Persicimonas caeni: one gene and its partner. The protein of the gene in region 1 interacts with the protein of each later gene in a pairwise test. Links are inferred from orthologs where the notes say so. Each region holds a gene or a part of one and is shown on either strand. Other genes may lie near its edges.

Evidence for each region. Proteins that work in one complex are often made in the same cells at the same time.
Region 2: the proteins of FIV42_RS28415 (region 1) and FIV42_RS08600 interact in binary tests that used the Escherichia coli proteins (3 or more experiments, as listed by UniProt). The link is inferred for Persicimonas caeni from one-to-one orthologs.

Annotation. Positions count from the first base shown.
Region 1 is NZ_CP041186.1:7,637,076-7,644,495, forward strand. Bases 1,479-4,387 are described here. They hold FIV42_RS28415 (ABC-F family ATP-binding cassette domain-containing protein), read right to left. Parts: upstream 3,972-4,387; coding sequence 1,986-3,971; downstream 1,479-1,985. Other genes in these bases: FIV42_RS28410 (penicillin-binding transpeptidase domain-containing protein), read left to right, coding at 1,479-1,961; FIV42_RS28420 (PEGA domain-containing protein), read left to right, coding at 4,083-4,387. In the rest of the region: FIV42_RS28400 (J domain-containing protein), read right to left, coding at 1-89; more of FIV42_RS28410, read left to right, coding at 549-1,478; more of FIV42_RS28420, read left to right, coding at 4,388-5,195; FIV42_RS28425 (HEAT repeat domain-containing protein), read right to left, coding at 5,318-7,189; FIV42_RS28430 (polyhydroxyalkanoic acid system family protein), read right to left, coding at 7,238-7,420. UniProt on the Escherichia coli protein: Genetic data indicate it may be involved in ribosome assembly or function.
Region 2 is NZ_CP041186.1:2,304,749-2,312,677, forward strand. What follows is about bases 2,768-6,185. They hold FIV42_RS08600 (2-oxoglutarate dehydrogenase E1 component), read left to right. Parts: upstream 2,768-3,123; coding sequence 3,124-5,985; downstream 5,986-6,185. In the rest of the region: atpH (ATP synthase F1 subunit delta), read right to left, coding at 1-446; atpF (F0F1 ATP synthase subunit B), read right to left, coding at 512-1,120; FIV42_RS08590 (ATP synthase F0 subunit B), read right to left, coding at 1,192-1,671; odhB (2-oxoglutarate dehydrogenase complex dihydrolipoyllysine-residue succinyltransferase), read left to right, coding at 6,350-7,570; lpdA (dihydrolipoyl dehydrogenase), read left to right, coding at 7,582-7,929. UniProt on the Escherichia coli protein: E1 component of the 2-oxoglutarate dehydrogenase (OGDH) complex which catalyzes the decarboxylation of 2-oxoglutarate, the first step in the conversion of 2-oxoglutarate to succinyl-CoA and CO(2).

The DNA of each region.
Region 1 (7,420 bases):
AGCTCGAGCAGCTCGTAGTAAGTGTCTTCGTCGAGGCGCGCGTGCATCTCGTCGATCTTACGACGGACTTCCTCAATATTGTCGGACATGGTCACTCGCTGAACGTGTGAGTCGGCGGTGTATTTGGATATGTAGGATGAACTCCTCCACCAGATTAATACGGGCCCTCCGCAGAAAGCAAGAACGCGAAAACCCCAGTCACCATACGGCGACTGGGGTCTGGCGTGTTCTTAGTAGCTACGGAGGGATTCGAACCCCCGACCTAGCGGATATGAGCCGCTCGCTCTAACCGACTGAGCTACGTAGCCACATCGATGGGCGAAAAATGCTACCTCGCCCTCGGGACGGCGATTTCTAGTCTAACCTCCGGCGGTCGTCAAGCAAAAAACGTAATTCTTGGGAGAATATTTCCCAAAAAGTTTGACACCCACGGTGGATGTCGTACAACCACAGTGCGGCAACGCTAAAGCACACACAGCGCGGGTCCTGGCGCGATCGCGCCAAAAATCCCTTGACCGATCTCGTTCTTTTGGCCAGATTTAGGATAAATGTTTGATCACGAAGAACAATCTAGACCCGACTTTTTTCGCTTCGCCGTCTGCGCGGCTGGCCTCTCCGCGATGGCGGTGGCGTTTACGTCACTGACCGCCGGTGCAGACGAGCGTCCGCAAGATCACGTGCAACGCGCCTACGAGAGCGCCGAACGAGCTGCGGCGACCGAGAGCGCCCTTCGGCGCCTCGATCCGGAAGGCAGCGCCCAGGCCACCGCTGAGGCCAAAGCCAAGGCCAAGCGCATCGCCCAGGCCGCCAAGGCGTTCGAGCCGGTGCCCGTTCGCGTGGTGCCCGAGGACTGGGTCGAAGCCGGCCTCGACATCAGCAAGGCCAAGCGCGAAGGCGACAAGCTCGTGCAGACCCTTCCCAATGGCGGCAAGGTCTATTTGACCATCGAGCCGTCGGTTCAAGACCACATGGAGAAGGTGCTCGAGCAGAAAAATGTGCCCCACGGCGGCGTGGCTCTCGTCGAGCCGGCCACCGGGCGCGTTCTGGCGCTGGTGAGCCACTCCAAAGAAGGGTCTTCGTACGATGAGATCGCCCGGCGCCCGAAGGCGCCGTCGGCGTCGGTCTTCAAGATCGTGACCGCCGCGGCGCTCGTCGAAAGTGCCGGCGTCAGCCCGACCGAGCAGATCTGCTACCACGGTGGTCGCAGCCGCCTTTCGGAGCGCAACATCAAAGGCGACCCGCGTCGCGACCACAAGTGCGCCGATCTGGGAGACGCCCTGGCCTGGTCGATCAACTCGATCATGGCCAAGCTCGCCTACAAAAAGCTCAGTCGTGACGATCTGAGGGTCTGGGCAGAACGATTCGGCTACAACACCGAGATTCCGTTCGAACTGCCCGTCCAAACGAGCAAGGCCGACATCGTCGAAGATCCCATCGAACGAGCGCGCCTCGCCGCCGGGTTCTGGCATACCTACCTGAGCCCGCTTCACGGAGCCCTGATCGCTGCCTCGGTGGCCAACGACGGCGTGATGATGCGCCCCACCCTCATCGACAAGTACGTCGATCCGAGCGGCGAGACGCTCTATGAGTTCGAGCCGCGCGTGTTGCGCCGCGTGATGTCGAAGAAGACGGCGAAAGTGCTGGCCAAGATGCTCGAGGGCACCGCCGAGAAAGGCACGGCGCGCCGCTACTTCGCTCACCGCCGCGCGTTCCCCAACGACGTGACCGTCGCCGGAAAGACCGGCACCCTGTCGAACAAGGACCCCTACCTCGGATTCACGTGGTTCGTGGGCTTCGGCAAGGACAAGAGCGGTCAGCAAGCCGCGGTCGCCGGCCTGGCGTGCAACAAGCCGAAGTGGTGGATCAAAGGGCACTTTGCCGCGAGCGAGACCCTTCGCAAGTACTACGAGATTCTGGACGAGAAGGCGAAGAAGGCCGCCAGCGAGTTGGCGGCGAATTAACTCCACCGCCCTCTCCGGCTTCGTCTACTGTTTGAGCGCCGCTTCCTCTTTGAGGTAGCGGCGCTCGATTTTTTCGAGCTCGGCGCCGACCTCCTCCCATTCGAGCATCAGCTCTTCGAGCCTGCCCTCGACCTCCGCAAACTCCTGATTCAGGCTCGAGGTGAGTTCGCCATCTTCGTACGTCTCGGGCTTGGCGAGCTGCGCCTCAATTTCGCCGTGTCGCTCCTCGACCGTGGCAATCTCCGATTCGATCTTGTCGAGCTTCTTTCGCAGTTCACGCGTCTCGGCGTCGCGTCGCTTGCGGATTTCGGCCGAGCGCTGGCGAATCTCTTTTTTGGTCAGTTGGCGCGAGGCGTCATCGCCGGCGCCGTCGGCGGCGAGCTCTGCTCCTTCGTCGTCGGACGGCACGCGCTGGGCGTGTTTCCAACGGTAATAATCGTAGTCGCCGTCGTACTCGGTGATCTCACCGGCCTCGATATGCGCGACCTTCTCGACGATTTCGTTGAGGAAGTAGCGGTCGTGAGAGACGACGCAAAAGGCTCCCTCGAACTTCTGCAGCGCCTGCTCGAGCATCTGACGAGACGTGATGTCGAGGTGGTTGGTCGGCTCGTCCAAGAGCAGCAACCCCGCGGGTTCCAGGAGCATCTTGGCGAGCGCCAAGCGGCTCTTCTCGCCGCCCGAAAGCACCGAGATCTGTTTTTCGACGTCCGCTTCCGAGAAGTTGAACGCGCCGAGCACGCTTCGGATGCGCGGGAAGGCTTCGGTCGAGGCGGTCGCCTCCATCTCGCCCAAGACGGTGCGGCTCAAATCGAGCTGGTCGACCGAGTGCTGGGCGAAGTACGAAACTTCGACGCGGTGGCCGAGCTCGATCGTGCCCGTGTTGGGCTCGATGGCTCCGGCCAAGAGCTTGAGCATTGTCGACTTGCCTGCGCCGTTGGGCCCGACGAGCGCGAGCTTATCGCCGCGAAATACCGTAAAGTCGAGACCGTCGAAGACGACATTATCGTCGTAGGCCTTGCGCACTCCGTCGAGTGTCGCCACACGTTTGCCGACCCGTGGCGGCTGCGGGAACTCGAAGGAGATATTGGGGGTGTTGTCGGGCGGGACCTCGACGAGCTCGATCTTCTCGAGCATCTTGATCCGGCTCTGCACCTGCGGGGCCTTCGATGCCTTGTAGCGAAACCGATCGATGAACTCTTGGATCTGGGCGATCTCTTTTTCTTGTTGCTCGCGCTCTTTCTGCAAGCGCTCGCGAAGCTCGTCACGCTGCTCGAGGTAGGCGTCGTAGTTACCGACGAAACTACGGACCGTGTTGTTGGCGAGTTCGGCAATCTGGTCGGCCAGCCGGTTCAAGAAGTAGCGATCGTGGCTGATGATGACGATCGTACCGTCGTAATTCTTCAAGTAGCTCTCGAGCCATTCGAGGCTCTCGAGATCGAGGTGGTTGGTGGGCTCGTCGAGCAGCAGCACGTCGGGGCCAGACAGCAGCAGCCGACCGACCAGAGCGCGCATGCGCCAGCCACCGGAGAACTCCTGCATGGGCCGGTCGACCTCATCGTCGCCGAAGCCGAGCCCGGCGGCGATCTGTCGTGCCTTGCCGCGAATCGAGTACCCGCCGCCGCGTCGAAAGCGCTCCTGGAGCTCGCCATAGACGTGGCTCAGCTCTTCGGACTCGGCGCCGTCGGCGGCCTCGAGCTTGATCTCTAGCTCTGCGAGCCGGTCCTCGAGCTCCAGCAACTCCCCTGCCCCTTCGAGAATGACATCGAGGACACTTCCGGTGTGGACCTCGGTGACCTCCTGCGGCAGGTAACCGACGGTGACGTGGCGTGGAATGACCACGCGGCCGCGGTCGGGCTCCTCCTCGCCGCAGATGATGCGAAACAGCGTCGACTTGCCGGCTCCGTTGGCGCCAACCAGTCCGAGGACGGCGTCATCGGGGAGTTTCCACGTGAGCGACTCGAAGAGTTGGTCGCCGCCGTAGGCTTTGGAGATGGAGTCGAGTTGAATCATTGGTGTACCGCTGGTACTTTCGTTCTAACAAATTCCGTACATATCCGGGCGCCGCAGGCATTGAAATGCCGCCATAGCGCCGGGACGAGTGCTCCCATCGATGGTGTCACGATGATCCACCGCTTTTTCGCTGTTGCAGTTTTGATCCTCCTGACCCTGCTCGCACTACCCGCCTTTGCCCAGGATGGCAAGCAAGGGGACAGTTCAGGTGCCAGCGTGGTCATCCTGAAGTTCGAGACCTTCAACGCCGACCAGGCGGTGATGGACGACTTCTATATGGCGCTGCACGAGGCCATTGATGGGCACCCCGAGATGCACGTCAAGCCCGGCGGCGACGTGAGCATCAACGACCTCATTTTGACGCTCGGTTGCGAATCCGCCAATGCCGAATGTCTGGCCGGGCTGAGCGACTTCGTCGAGGGTGACCGCATCGTGTACGGCTCGGTCGAGCGCTCCGAGAACGTCTACCTCTTTAGCCTCAAGATGTTCGACTTCGCCCGGGGCGAATTCGTGCGCGAGGTCAGCGACAAGACGATCGAGGGCAACACCGAGCAGATCAAGCAAGGCGTGCGCGCGGTCATCGAAGGCTTCCTGTACGGCGACGTCGGCAAGCTCGAGGTCGCCGTCAACGGCGCTTCCGACGCCGAGGTCTTCTTCGACGGCGAAAAAGTCGGCCAAGGGCCGACGACGCTGTCGAAACTTCCGCTTGGTGAACATGCCGTCACTGTACGAACGGCTGACGGCCAGAAAAAGTCCAAGAAAGTGATGCTCCACCGCGGCAAGGTCTCGAAAGTGATCTTCGACTTCGAAGGCGCCAAAGCAGTCGAAGCGCCCGGCGCAGTGGCCTCGAACAACTATGCCGTGCCTGGCTGGACCGCAGTCGGCCTCGGCACGGTGGGTCTTGTCGCCGGCGTCCTCGGCACGACCCAAGTCAGCAGCTACGATTCTGAGGCCGAGTCGATGATCTGTGGCGACGCCTTGTGCCCCGCCGCTTCGACCGAGCGCGCCAACAAGCTCCAAGACGACATGGATTCGGCCTACACGATGAGCATCATCGGCTACTCGGTTGCCGCGGTCGGCTTCGCGGCCGGCGGCTACTTGCTCTATGAGACCTACGCCGGCGGCGCCGAGTCCGAGCAACCGTCGACCGACGAGACCGACATCGAGCCGACGGTCAACGTGGGCGCCGACAGCGCTTCGGTCGGCGTGCGCATCGGGTTCTGAACTGCAGCGAAAAAGATAGAAAGAAAAAGAGTAAAAAGAAAAAGAGTAAAAAGAAAAAGAGTAAAAAGAAAAGGCGGCCCGCGACGGGCCGCCTTTTCTCGTTTACGCGATTGCGTGAACCATCAGTCGTTCACCGCGGCGAGGCCGTAGGCTGCGATGGACTTGATGGCCGGGTCCTTGTGGCCCAACAGGCCGCGGAAGGTCGCCTCGAGGTCCTCGGTGGCATACTCGGTGAGCGTCCAAGCGGCGATGTGCTGGATGGCCTTGTTGTCGGACTTGCGCACGAGCTTCTCGAAGAGCGACTTGTCCTTCGGATCGCGCTTTTCGCTGAGTGCCACGACGGCCATACGGCGCACATTGTCCGGGGCGTCCGAGTCGACGACGACCTTGCGGTAGATGTCGAACATCGGCTCGCCGATGCGCCGGGCGGTGCTCATGGCGGCGGCGCGTGTGTTGGTGTCGCCGTTGATGAGCAGATACTCGACGACTTTGTCTCGGGTGTCGGCGTCGAGCTTCTCGATATCGCTCATGAAGCCAGTGGGCGGCTTGCGCAGCGCCTTCTTCATCTGCGACAGGCCCTGCTTGGGCTCGAGCTCCAGCGCGGTCAGGAACGCCTGCCATTTGACGTCGAGATTGCGGTCCTGTTGGACCACCTTGAGGGCTTTGACCCCACCGTCTTGGCCGAGGCGACGAATTCCTTGGACCACGGCGAGCTTGACCTGGGGGTCACGCGCAGTGGTCTGGAAGCGAAGCAGGTTGAGCGAATTCTTGTCGTCGATGCGCGACACGGCCTCGATGACCGCGATCTTGACTTCCCGGTCGCGCTCGCCGCCGATCGCCTTCTTGAGGAAGTTCAGCGCCTCGGCGTCGCCGGTGCGGCCCAGGCCCTTCGCCCCGTAGAGGCGAATGCGCTTGTCGCCATCGAACAGCGCTCGGCCGAGGGTGCTGATGGCCGACTTGTTGCCCGTGCGTGCCAACGCTTTGATGCCGATGAGGCGCTCGTCGTACTTCGTGCTGGAGAACAGCTCCTTGGCCTTTTCGACCATCTCGTCTCCGGCGCCGGTCGCGGCGAGTTGCCAGCCGAGCGCCTTGAGGTCCTTATTCTCCGACTCCATCAAAGGCTTGGCGGCCTTCTCGGAGACGCTAGCGTCATGCTGGAGCAGAAACTCGGCGAGTTCCTTTTTCTGGTCGTCTTCCTTCGCCTTGCCGAGCTTTTCGACGATGTGCGCAACGCCCTTTTTGTTGCCCAGCGTCACCAGGTGGCGCGCTGCCTTGTCGGCGATGGCATCCTCGCGGTCGCCGAGTGCGTCTTCGAGAGCGGCGACCGCCTTTTTGGAGCCCCCGGGACGGTTGGTCAGACCGATGGCCAGCTTGACGCCGTCGGCACGAATCGCCTTGCGGCGGCTGTCGACCATCTTCTGGGCGTAATCGGCGGCTTCGTCACGGGTGGTGAACAAAGCGGCCTCAACCGCGGCCGCTCGCTCTTTGTCGTCGCGGTCGGTCAGGTAATCGCCCAGAAGCTCTTCGTACAGCTCGCCGTGCTGCTGCGCCGCATAGCGCATGACGTCGCGCTTGCGGTTGTCGTCCGCCTTCTTGATGACACGCGCGAGTAGCTTGGCTTCCTGCTTGTCGGGAAGTACGGTCACGATCTCGCTGAGGGTCAGATAGAGCTGAGAGTCGTCCTTGAGTTGGTCGACCAGCTCGTTGTCAGCCCGGCGGTCGCCGGCCATCATCAGCCCCATCGAGGCGGCGATCTTGACTCGCTTGTCCTTCGCCTCTTTGTGCTCTTCGATGGCTTTGCGCGACGCCCGGCCGCCGATGCGGCCCTGGGTCAACAGAGCCGCCTGCTTGGCCTCGGCGTCGTCGACTTTGACGTTGGTGTCGACGTAGCCTTGAAGCTCTTTCTTGAGGTCTTTCGACAGGCGAGCGTCCGCCAGCGCCGGAGCACTGGTCAACGCGACGATTAGTACGGCGAGTAGTTTTTTACGGCCCATGACGCTCGTTCTCTCTCCAAGATTTGGTCAGTATGCCTTCGGCAGCGATCACGCGAAGTAGCTGTCCATGCGCTTGTTGATCTGATCTTCGATTTTGCCCTTCAACGGCTTGGCGAACAGCTTGAGGTTGATGTTGACCACAAGCTCGGTGTCGGTGACTGCGACGTCGCCCTTGAATCCCTTGCCTTTGATGTCGGCCTTGGTGCCGTCGCCGTTCCACTTGGCGGTGTC
Region 2 (7,929 bases), 5.3 Mb from region 1 along the record:
AACGACTCGTCGACGTCGGTCTCCAGCAACACGTTCTTGCCGGTGATCTCGCCGAGGGCTTTTCGGATATTGCTTTTTTGCGCTTCGTTTAGGTCGACCGCGCTGGTCACCTTGGCGCGAATGTTGCCAGCCTTCTCGTCGACACGCTCGCCGAAGGTGCGTGCGATGGTGGGCACGAGCCGGAAGCGGTCGTTATCGAGCAGGAGCAAAGCGAAGTTGGTGATCATCTGGTGCCAGCCGCGCTTCTGCGCGATGGCACGCACGATCTTGCGGCGCTCGTCGAGCCCGATGCTCGGGTTGAGCAACGCGGTGCGAAACGGCTTGCTCTGCCCGTAGATCTCGGCGAGCTCGTCGAGCTGATCGCGAAGCTTCTCGTAATTGTTTTGCTCGACGCCGATGTCCAACAGCGCCTGAGCGTATCGTCTTGCTACCGGTTCGCCTGCCATGAGGACTTACTCCTTGAAGTTGGCGCGCGAGGCCGACGCTTCGGCCCGTGCGCACCGTCCTAAACTTATGCGGCGCGCTCGGAGTCGCCGGAATCCAGGGTCGAAAGCTCGCTGACGTAATTGTCGACCAGCGTCTTCTGCGTGCCGCCGTCGAGCTTCTCGCGGGCCATCGTCTCGGTCATGCCGACGGCCAGATCGACGACCTGACGCTCCAGGTCGGCGATCGCCTTTTTGACCTCTTGTTCGATGGTGACTTCGGCGTCGGCGCGCATCTTCTCGACCTGCGTCTTGGCCTCTTCGACGATGCGCTTTTTCTCGCGCTCGCCCTGCTCGTGGTACTCCTCGAGCAGCTTTTTGCGCTCGTCTTCGAGCGCGTCGAGCCGCGCGGTGTACTCTTCGAGACGGGCCTCGGCCTCTTCGCGAAGCTTGCGAGCCTCCTCCAGATCATGGATGAGGGTCTCGCGGCGGGTTTTGAAGAAATTGGTGATTCCTTCGCCACCGAACTTGTAGATGATCCCGAGGAAGATCAGCAGGTTGATGATGCTGACGATCCAGCTTCCCCACGGGAAGCCGTGGCCGCCACCTGCGGCGGCGAAAGCCGGCTGGGCGAACAGCAGCACGGCACAACCGGCCAGCACTGCCAATTTAACGGGAGTTGGGGCTCGAAATTTCATCGGTTCAGCCTCTGGTAAACTCGCGTCCACTACTGCTAGCGAGCCACGACTGCTAGCAAACAGGTGGCTCGTTAGCTCGGAAGAATCTTGGCGGTCATCGCGTCGGCCAGGCCCTGGGCGCGCTTCTCGATGTCGGATCGAGCCGAATCGACCTTCTTGGCGATCCGATCGCGCTCCTCTTTGAGCTTGCCCTGAATCTCTTCGCGCACCTCTTGGACCATGTCGTTTTGCTTTTGGATCCCTTGGTTGCGAAGCGACTCGCGCACGTCCTGGGCGTCACGACGCGCCTGGCGCATCTTCTCTTCGTACTCTTCGATCACCCGCCCGGCGCGCGTCTCCATCTCGGCGGCCTCTTCGCGGGCGCCTTCCACCCCGTCTTCGCGCGCGTCGACCGCCTGTAGATAGGGGCGGAAGAGCACGAAGTGCAGGAAGAAAAGCACGAAGAAGAACAAGATCATCTGAACGATGATCGTTCCATCGACATCGATAGCAGCAGCCGCCATCACAGGGGCGACTTGACTGGCGGAAATGGTGGCCATTGTATTGAACATCACCGGCTCTCGGCTTTGAAAAGAACTACCAAGATGCAGCCTCTAGCGCTGCGCCAGAAGGCTTCGACGAGCCCTCCGGAGAACGCGCGGCGGAACTAACACGCGTGATTTACGGGTGTCAAGCTATAGAGTGGGGGGAATTCAGCACGTTGCGCGCCCTGCCCTCATTGCGCACCGCCGAGACATCTGTGCAACGCGTCGGATCGCGCGGACACTCCCGAGTAATAAGGTTTCGGGGCGGGGGGGAAACTCGAGAAGTGACAATCGGTGTGACGACTAGAAGGTGTTGTCGTCGGCGCGCACACCTTTCTTTCAGACCATCCGAAGCGCCGAACAGCTTTGCGTTCGGGCCCCATCGTCTGTTTTGGGGAGGCCGGTCACGGTTTCGGTTTCGGTTTCGGTTTCCGGTCGCCGGTCGCCGGTTTCCGGTCGCCGGGTGCCGAACCCGTGACCGTGACCGTCTGATCATCCCACACATCTCATTTGCCGATGCGGAGCCGGGGCTTGCCCACTTGTTTTGCTAAGCAGGGGTTGGTCGGCGTTGAGGAATCGCACGCCCGACCCCAAGGAGAGCCTTGGGGCTGCACCGGCGAGGGCTCCGCGGGCAGCAAGCAGCCGCTCCGCGTGCCGCAACACGGTGCCTGACACCTCGTCGACGCCATCCCGCACATCTTTGTTGATGCGCTGCGTTGACGGTCGGGGCGCGGTCGTCCCCGGCCGCCGGGGTCCGTCTCGGGCCCCGCACGTGTTCGCGCAAGGCGTGTGCCTTGCTTCAGACACGCGACAACACGGCGCCTGACACCGCGTCGACCGCTCCGTGATCGTGATCGTCGTCGTGATCGGCGGTTGTCGTTCGCGGCGAGACAAACGGCCGATCACGATCACGACGACGATCACGGCCGCACAACACGGTGACTGACACCTCACCGTCAACCCACTTCGTGGGCCTCGATGGACGGGTTCGCCGACCACAACACGGTGTCTGGCACCTCGTCGTCGCGGGGTCCGTCTCGGGCCCCGCACGTGTTTGGGCAAGGCGTGTGCCTTGCAAAAGACACGCAAGCTGGGGCGCCGGTCACGGTCACGGTTTCGGTTTCGGTTTCCGGATCCGGTTTCCGGTCGCCGGTTTCCGGTCGCCGGTTTCCGGATCCGGTTTCCGGCCGCCGGTCGCCGGTCGCCGGGTGCCGGACCCGTGACCGTGACCGTAATCCGTGACCGTAACCGTAATCCGTGACCGTGACCGTAATCCGTGACCGTGACCGTGACCGTAATCCGTGACCGTGACCGTAATCCGTGACCGTAACCGGACCCGTAACCGTGACCGTAAACGTAGCCATCCCCACGATCCTCCTCACCGATGTTCTTGACCCTGCCCCCACCATGCGCCATGTTGTTCGGGAAAATTCGTGGACCGCTGTACCAACATTAATGCCACAAACGAGACACGACGCCGTGACTGACCAACCTTCGGAAAAGACCGAATTTACAGGCGATAACCTCACCTATATCGAACAGTTGTACGCTCAGTACCTGGACGACCCCTCCTCGGTCGATCCGAGCTGGAAGCCGGTGTTCGATGAGTATCTGGCCGATCGCGGCGCCGCCAAGCAGAAGCCGTCGTTTCGGCCGCGCACGATCTTTCGGTCGGGCACGACCACGACCAACGGCAACTCGAACGGCGAGGCGGTCTACGTCGACAAGGTGCACAACACCACCGTCGGCGCGCCGGGGCGCACCGAGGGGTTTGCCGCGCGTATCGAAGCTCTCGTGCGCGCGTACCGTCTTCATGGCCACTTGATCGCCAAGATCGACCCCCTCGACCGAAGCCGCCCGCCGGCGCCGCCCGAACTCGATCCGGCCACCTACGGCTTCTCGGACAGCGATCTCGACACGCCCGTGCGCTGCGAGCCGCTGTTCGGCTCCAACGAGACCAGCTCGCTGCGCGAGGTGCTCGAGCGCCTCAAGCAGCTCTACTGCGACGGGATCGCCGTCGAGTACCAGGACATGCCCGTGTCTCGGTCGCGCTCCTGGCTGCGCGAGCAGATCGAAAAGAATAGCTACGCGTCCATCGACGGCGCCGACGAGAAGAAGCGCATCCTGCAGCGCCTCATCGAGGCCGACTCCTTCGAGTCGTTCCTGCACAAGAAGTACGTGGGTGCCAAGCGCTTCTCGATCACCGGCGGTGACACGCTCATCCCGATGCTCGACGCCATGCTCAACGAGTTGGGCCGTCTGGGCGCCGAGGAGATCATCTTCGGCATGGCGCACCGCGGCCGGCTTAACGTGCTGCACAACATCATGGGCAAGCCGGCCGATGCGATGCTCTCGGAGTTCGAGCGCAGCCCCGAGCCCGAGGAGTATATCGGCTCGAGCGACGTCAAATATCACATGGGCTACTCGAGCGACTTCGAGACGACCTCGGGGCGCAACCTGCACCTGTCGTTGTGCTTCAACCCGAGCCACCTCGAGTTCGTCAACCCGGTCGTCCAGGGCCGCGCCCGCGCCAAGCAGCACCGTCGCGGCGATGCGCTCGCCCGCGAGGAGATCGTGCCGGTGCTCATGCACGGCGACGCCGCCTTCAGCGGCCAGGGTATCGTGACCGAGTCGCTCAACCTGAGCCGGCTCGACGCCTACAACGTGGGCGGCACGATCCACATCGTCATCAACAACCAGATCGGCTTTACCACCGAGCCCAAAGACGGCCGCTCGACGACCTACGCCACCGACGTCGCCAAGATGCTGTCGGTGCCCATCTTCCACGTCAACGGCGACGACCCGGAAGCGTGCGTGCGCGTGATGAAGCTGGCGGCCAAGTACCGCCAGATGTTCCAAGAGGACGTCATCATCGACCTGGTCTGCTACCGCGAGTACGGCCACAACGAGGGCGACGAGCCGCGCTACACCCAGCCGGTCATGTACCAGCGCATCGAGGGCCTGGCCCCCGTGCGCAAGAAGTACACCCAGGAACTGCTCGAAGAGGGCGTCATCGACCAAGAGGAGGCCGACCGGCGCTGGGACGAGCGCATGGAGATGTACTCCAGGACCTTCGAGAAGGTGCACACCTCGCCTAAAAAGAAGACCGTCGACACCATGAACGGGCTCTGGGAGCCCTACGAGGGTGGCGACGTCGACGCCACGGCCGAAGTCGAGACCGCCGTCGCTCGCGAGCGCCTCGAAGAATTGGGCACGCTGCTCTCCGAGGTCCCCGACGACTTTACGCCCCACCGTACCCTCAAGCGTCTACTCAAGACGCGCAAGGAGATGGCCACCGGCAATAAGCCGCTCGACTGGGGCATGGGCGAAGCGCTGGCGTACGCCACGTTGCTGACCGACAACCACTCGATTCGCATGAGCGGCCAAGATGCCATCCGCGGCACGTTCAGCCACCGCCACGCGGCGGTCTTCGACGCCGAGACCGGCCTCGATTACTGGCCGGCGCGCCACCTTCAAGACGAGCAGGGCGAGCTCGAGGTCTACAACAGCCTGCTCTCGGAGGCGGCCGTGGTCGGCTTCGAGTACGGCTACAGCCTCGACTACCCCGACGGCCTGACGATCTGGGAAGCGCAGTTCGGCGACTTCTCCAACGGCGCTCAGGTGATCATGGACCAGTTCATCAGCTCGGGCGAAGACAAGTGGAAGCGCTTGAGCGGTCTGGTCATGCTGCTTCCGCACGGCTACGAGGGCCAGGGCCCCGAGCACTCGAGCGCGCGTCTGGAGCGCTACCTGCAGCTTTGCGCCGAAGACAACATGTTCGTGTGCAACCCGACCAACCCGGCGCAGTACTTCCACATGATGCGCCGGCACATGATGCGCGCGGTCCGAAAGCCGCTCATCGTCATGACCCCCAAGAGCCTGCTGCGCCACCGCGACGCGACCTCCACGCTCGAAGATCTGAGCGAGGGTAGCTTCCAGCCGATCTTGGGTGAGACCGACGAGCGCGTCGACCCGAAGAAGGCCAAGCGCGTCATCCTGTGCTCGGGCAAGGTCTACTACGACCTGGCCAGCTACCGTGCCGAGAACGAGCACTTCGACACCGCGATTCTGCGCGTCGAGCAGCTCTTCCCGCTGCGCGAGGCCAAGCTCGAAGAGGCGCTCGCCAAGTTCTCCAACCGCGAAGAGGTGGTCTGGGTCCAAGAAGAGCCCAAGAATATGGGCGCTTGGACGTACATCTTCCCGCGGCTGCTCGACGTGCTCGGCCCCGAGCATATGCCCAGCTACGTGGGCCGTCGCGCCAGCGCCAGCCCGGCGACCGGCTCGCCGGAGGCCCACGACATCGAGCAGGCGACCCTGGTGCGTGAGGCGTTCGGCGACTGAGCAATGGGCGAGAGCCTTGCTTTGCGTCGCCCCCCATCCGCCTCGCGCTGTACGACGCGCGAGGCACCTTCCCCGAGGGGAAGGGATGCCCCTGCGAAAAGCTACGTGGTCCAGAAAAGCTAAGGCAGCCCTTCCCCCGGGGGAAGGTGCCCGTAGCGAAGCGAAGGGCGGATGGGGGGCGCCAAGAACCCACCACTTCCTAAATCTCCACTCTCCCCTTGAAACCTAGCACTAAGCGCGTAGACTGCCCGTGGTTTGCGTGAGGGTGCGATTCGCAGTCGCACGCACAACTCCAAATTTCTTTGTAATTAAGTAGATGTAATCAGCCGGTGCGTCGACGCACCGCGAGCCAAAGAGGCAACCCATGAGCGTTACCGTCGAGGTCCCGTCGCTGGGAGAATCGGTCACCGAAGGCTACGTCGCCGAGTGGAAGAAAAAAGAGGGCGACTACATCGCCGAGGACGAGGTCCTCGTCGAGTTGGAGACCGACAAAATCACTATCACGGTGCCGTCGCCGGTGTCGGGGACCATCACCGCGCTCAAGGCCGACATCGATGATGCCGTCGCCGTCGGCGAAGTGATCGCCGAGATCGAGCCCGGCGAGGCTCCCGAAGGCGCCGGTGAAGCCGAAGAGACCGTCGAAGCCGAAGCCGAGACGGCCGAAAAGGCTGCCGAGCCGGTCGAGACTCACGAGGGCCTGAGCCCGGCGGTCGCCCGCCTGGTCGAAGAGCACAACCTCGACCCGTCCGACATCGAGGGCAGCGGCCCCGACGGGCGCATCCTCAAAGGCGACGTCCTCGCCCACGTCGAGGGCGGCAAGGCCAAGAAGAAGCCCGCCGACGCCGGCGTCGAAGTGCGCCGCGCCCCGCAGGTCGAGACGCAGCAGACCGAAGAGCGCGTCAAGATGAGCCGGCTTCGCCAGACCATCGCCAAGCGACTGGTCTCCGCGCAGCAAGACGCGGCCATGCTGACGACCTTCCAAGAGGCCGACATGAGCGGCGTCATGGAGCTTCGCAAGAAGTACAAGCAGAAGTTCCTCGACAAGTACGACGTCAAGCTCGGCTTCATGAGCTTCTTCGTCAAAGCGGCCATCGAGGCGCTCAAGGCCTACCCGGCGGTCAACGCCGAGATCGACGGCAACGAGATCGTCTACAAGAACTACTACAATATCGGCGTGGCCGTCGGCGGCGGCGAGAAAGGCCTGGTCGTCCCGGTCATCAAGAATGCCGACCAGCTCAGCTTCGCCGAGGTCGAGCTGACCATCAACGAGCTCGTCGGCAAGGTGAAGAGCAACTCCCTGACGATGGAAGATCTGCAGGGTGGCACCTTCTCGATCACCAACGGCGGCATCTACGGCTCGATGCTCTCCACGCCCATCCTCAACCCGCCGCAGAGCGGCATCTTGGGCATGCACAACATCGTCGAGCGCCCCGTCGCCGTCGACGGCGAAGTGGTCATCCGCCCGGTGATGTACCTGGCGCTGAGCTACGACCACCGCATCATCGACGGACGTGAAGCCGTGTCGTTCCTGGTGCGTCTCAAAGAGTGCATCGAGAATCCGGAGCGGATTCTTCTCGAAATCTAAAAGGTTTTACAATGTACGATCTAGTAGTCATTGGTTCGGGCCCCGGCGGCTATATCGCCGCCATTCGTGCTGCTCAACTCGGCATGAACGTGGCCTGCGTGGAGAAGTACGACAGCTACGGCGGCACCTGCCTCAACGTCGGGTGCATCCCGTCGAAGGCGCTGCTCGACTCGAGCGAAAGGTTCGCCGAGGTCAACCACGCGCTTGCCGACCACGGCATCAACGTGGGCGAGGTCGAGCTCGACCTCGACAAGATGCAGGCGCGCCGCCGCAAGGTCGTCGAGGACTCGGCCAACGGCGTCAACTTCCTGTTCGGCAAGAACAAGATCGACGGCATCCACGGGTTCGCGACCATCAAG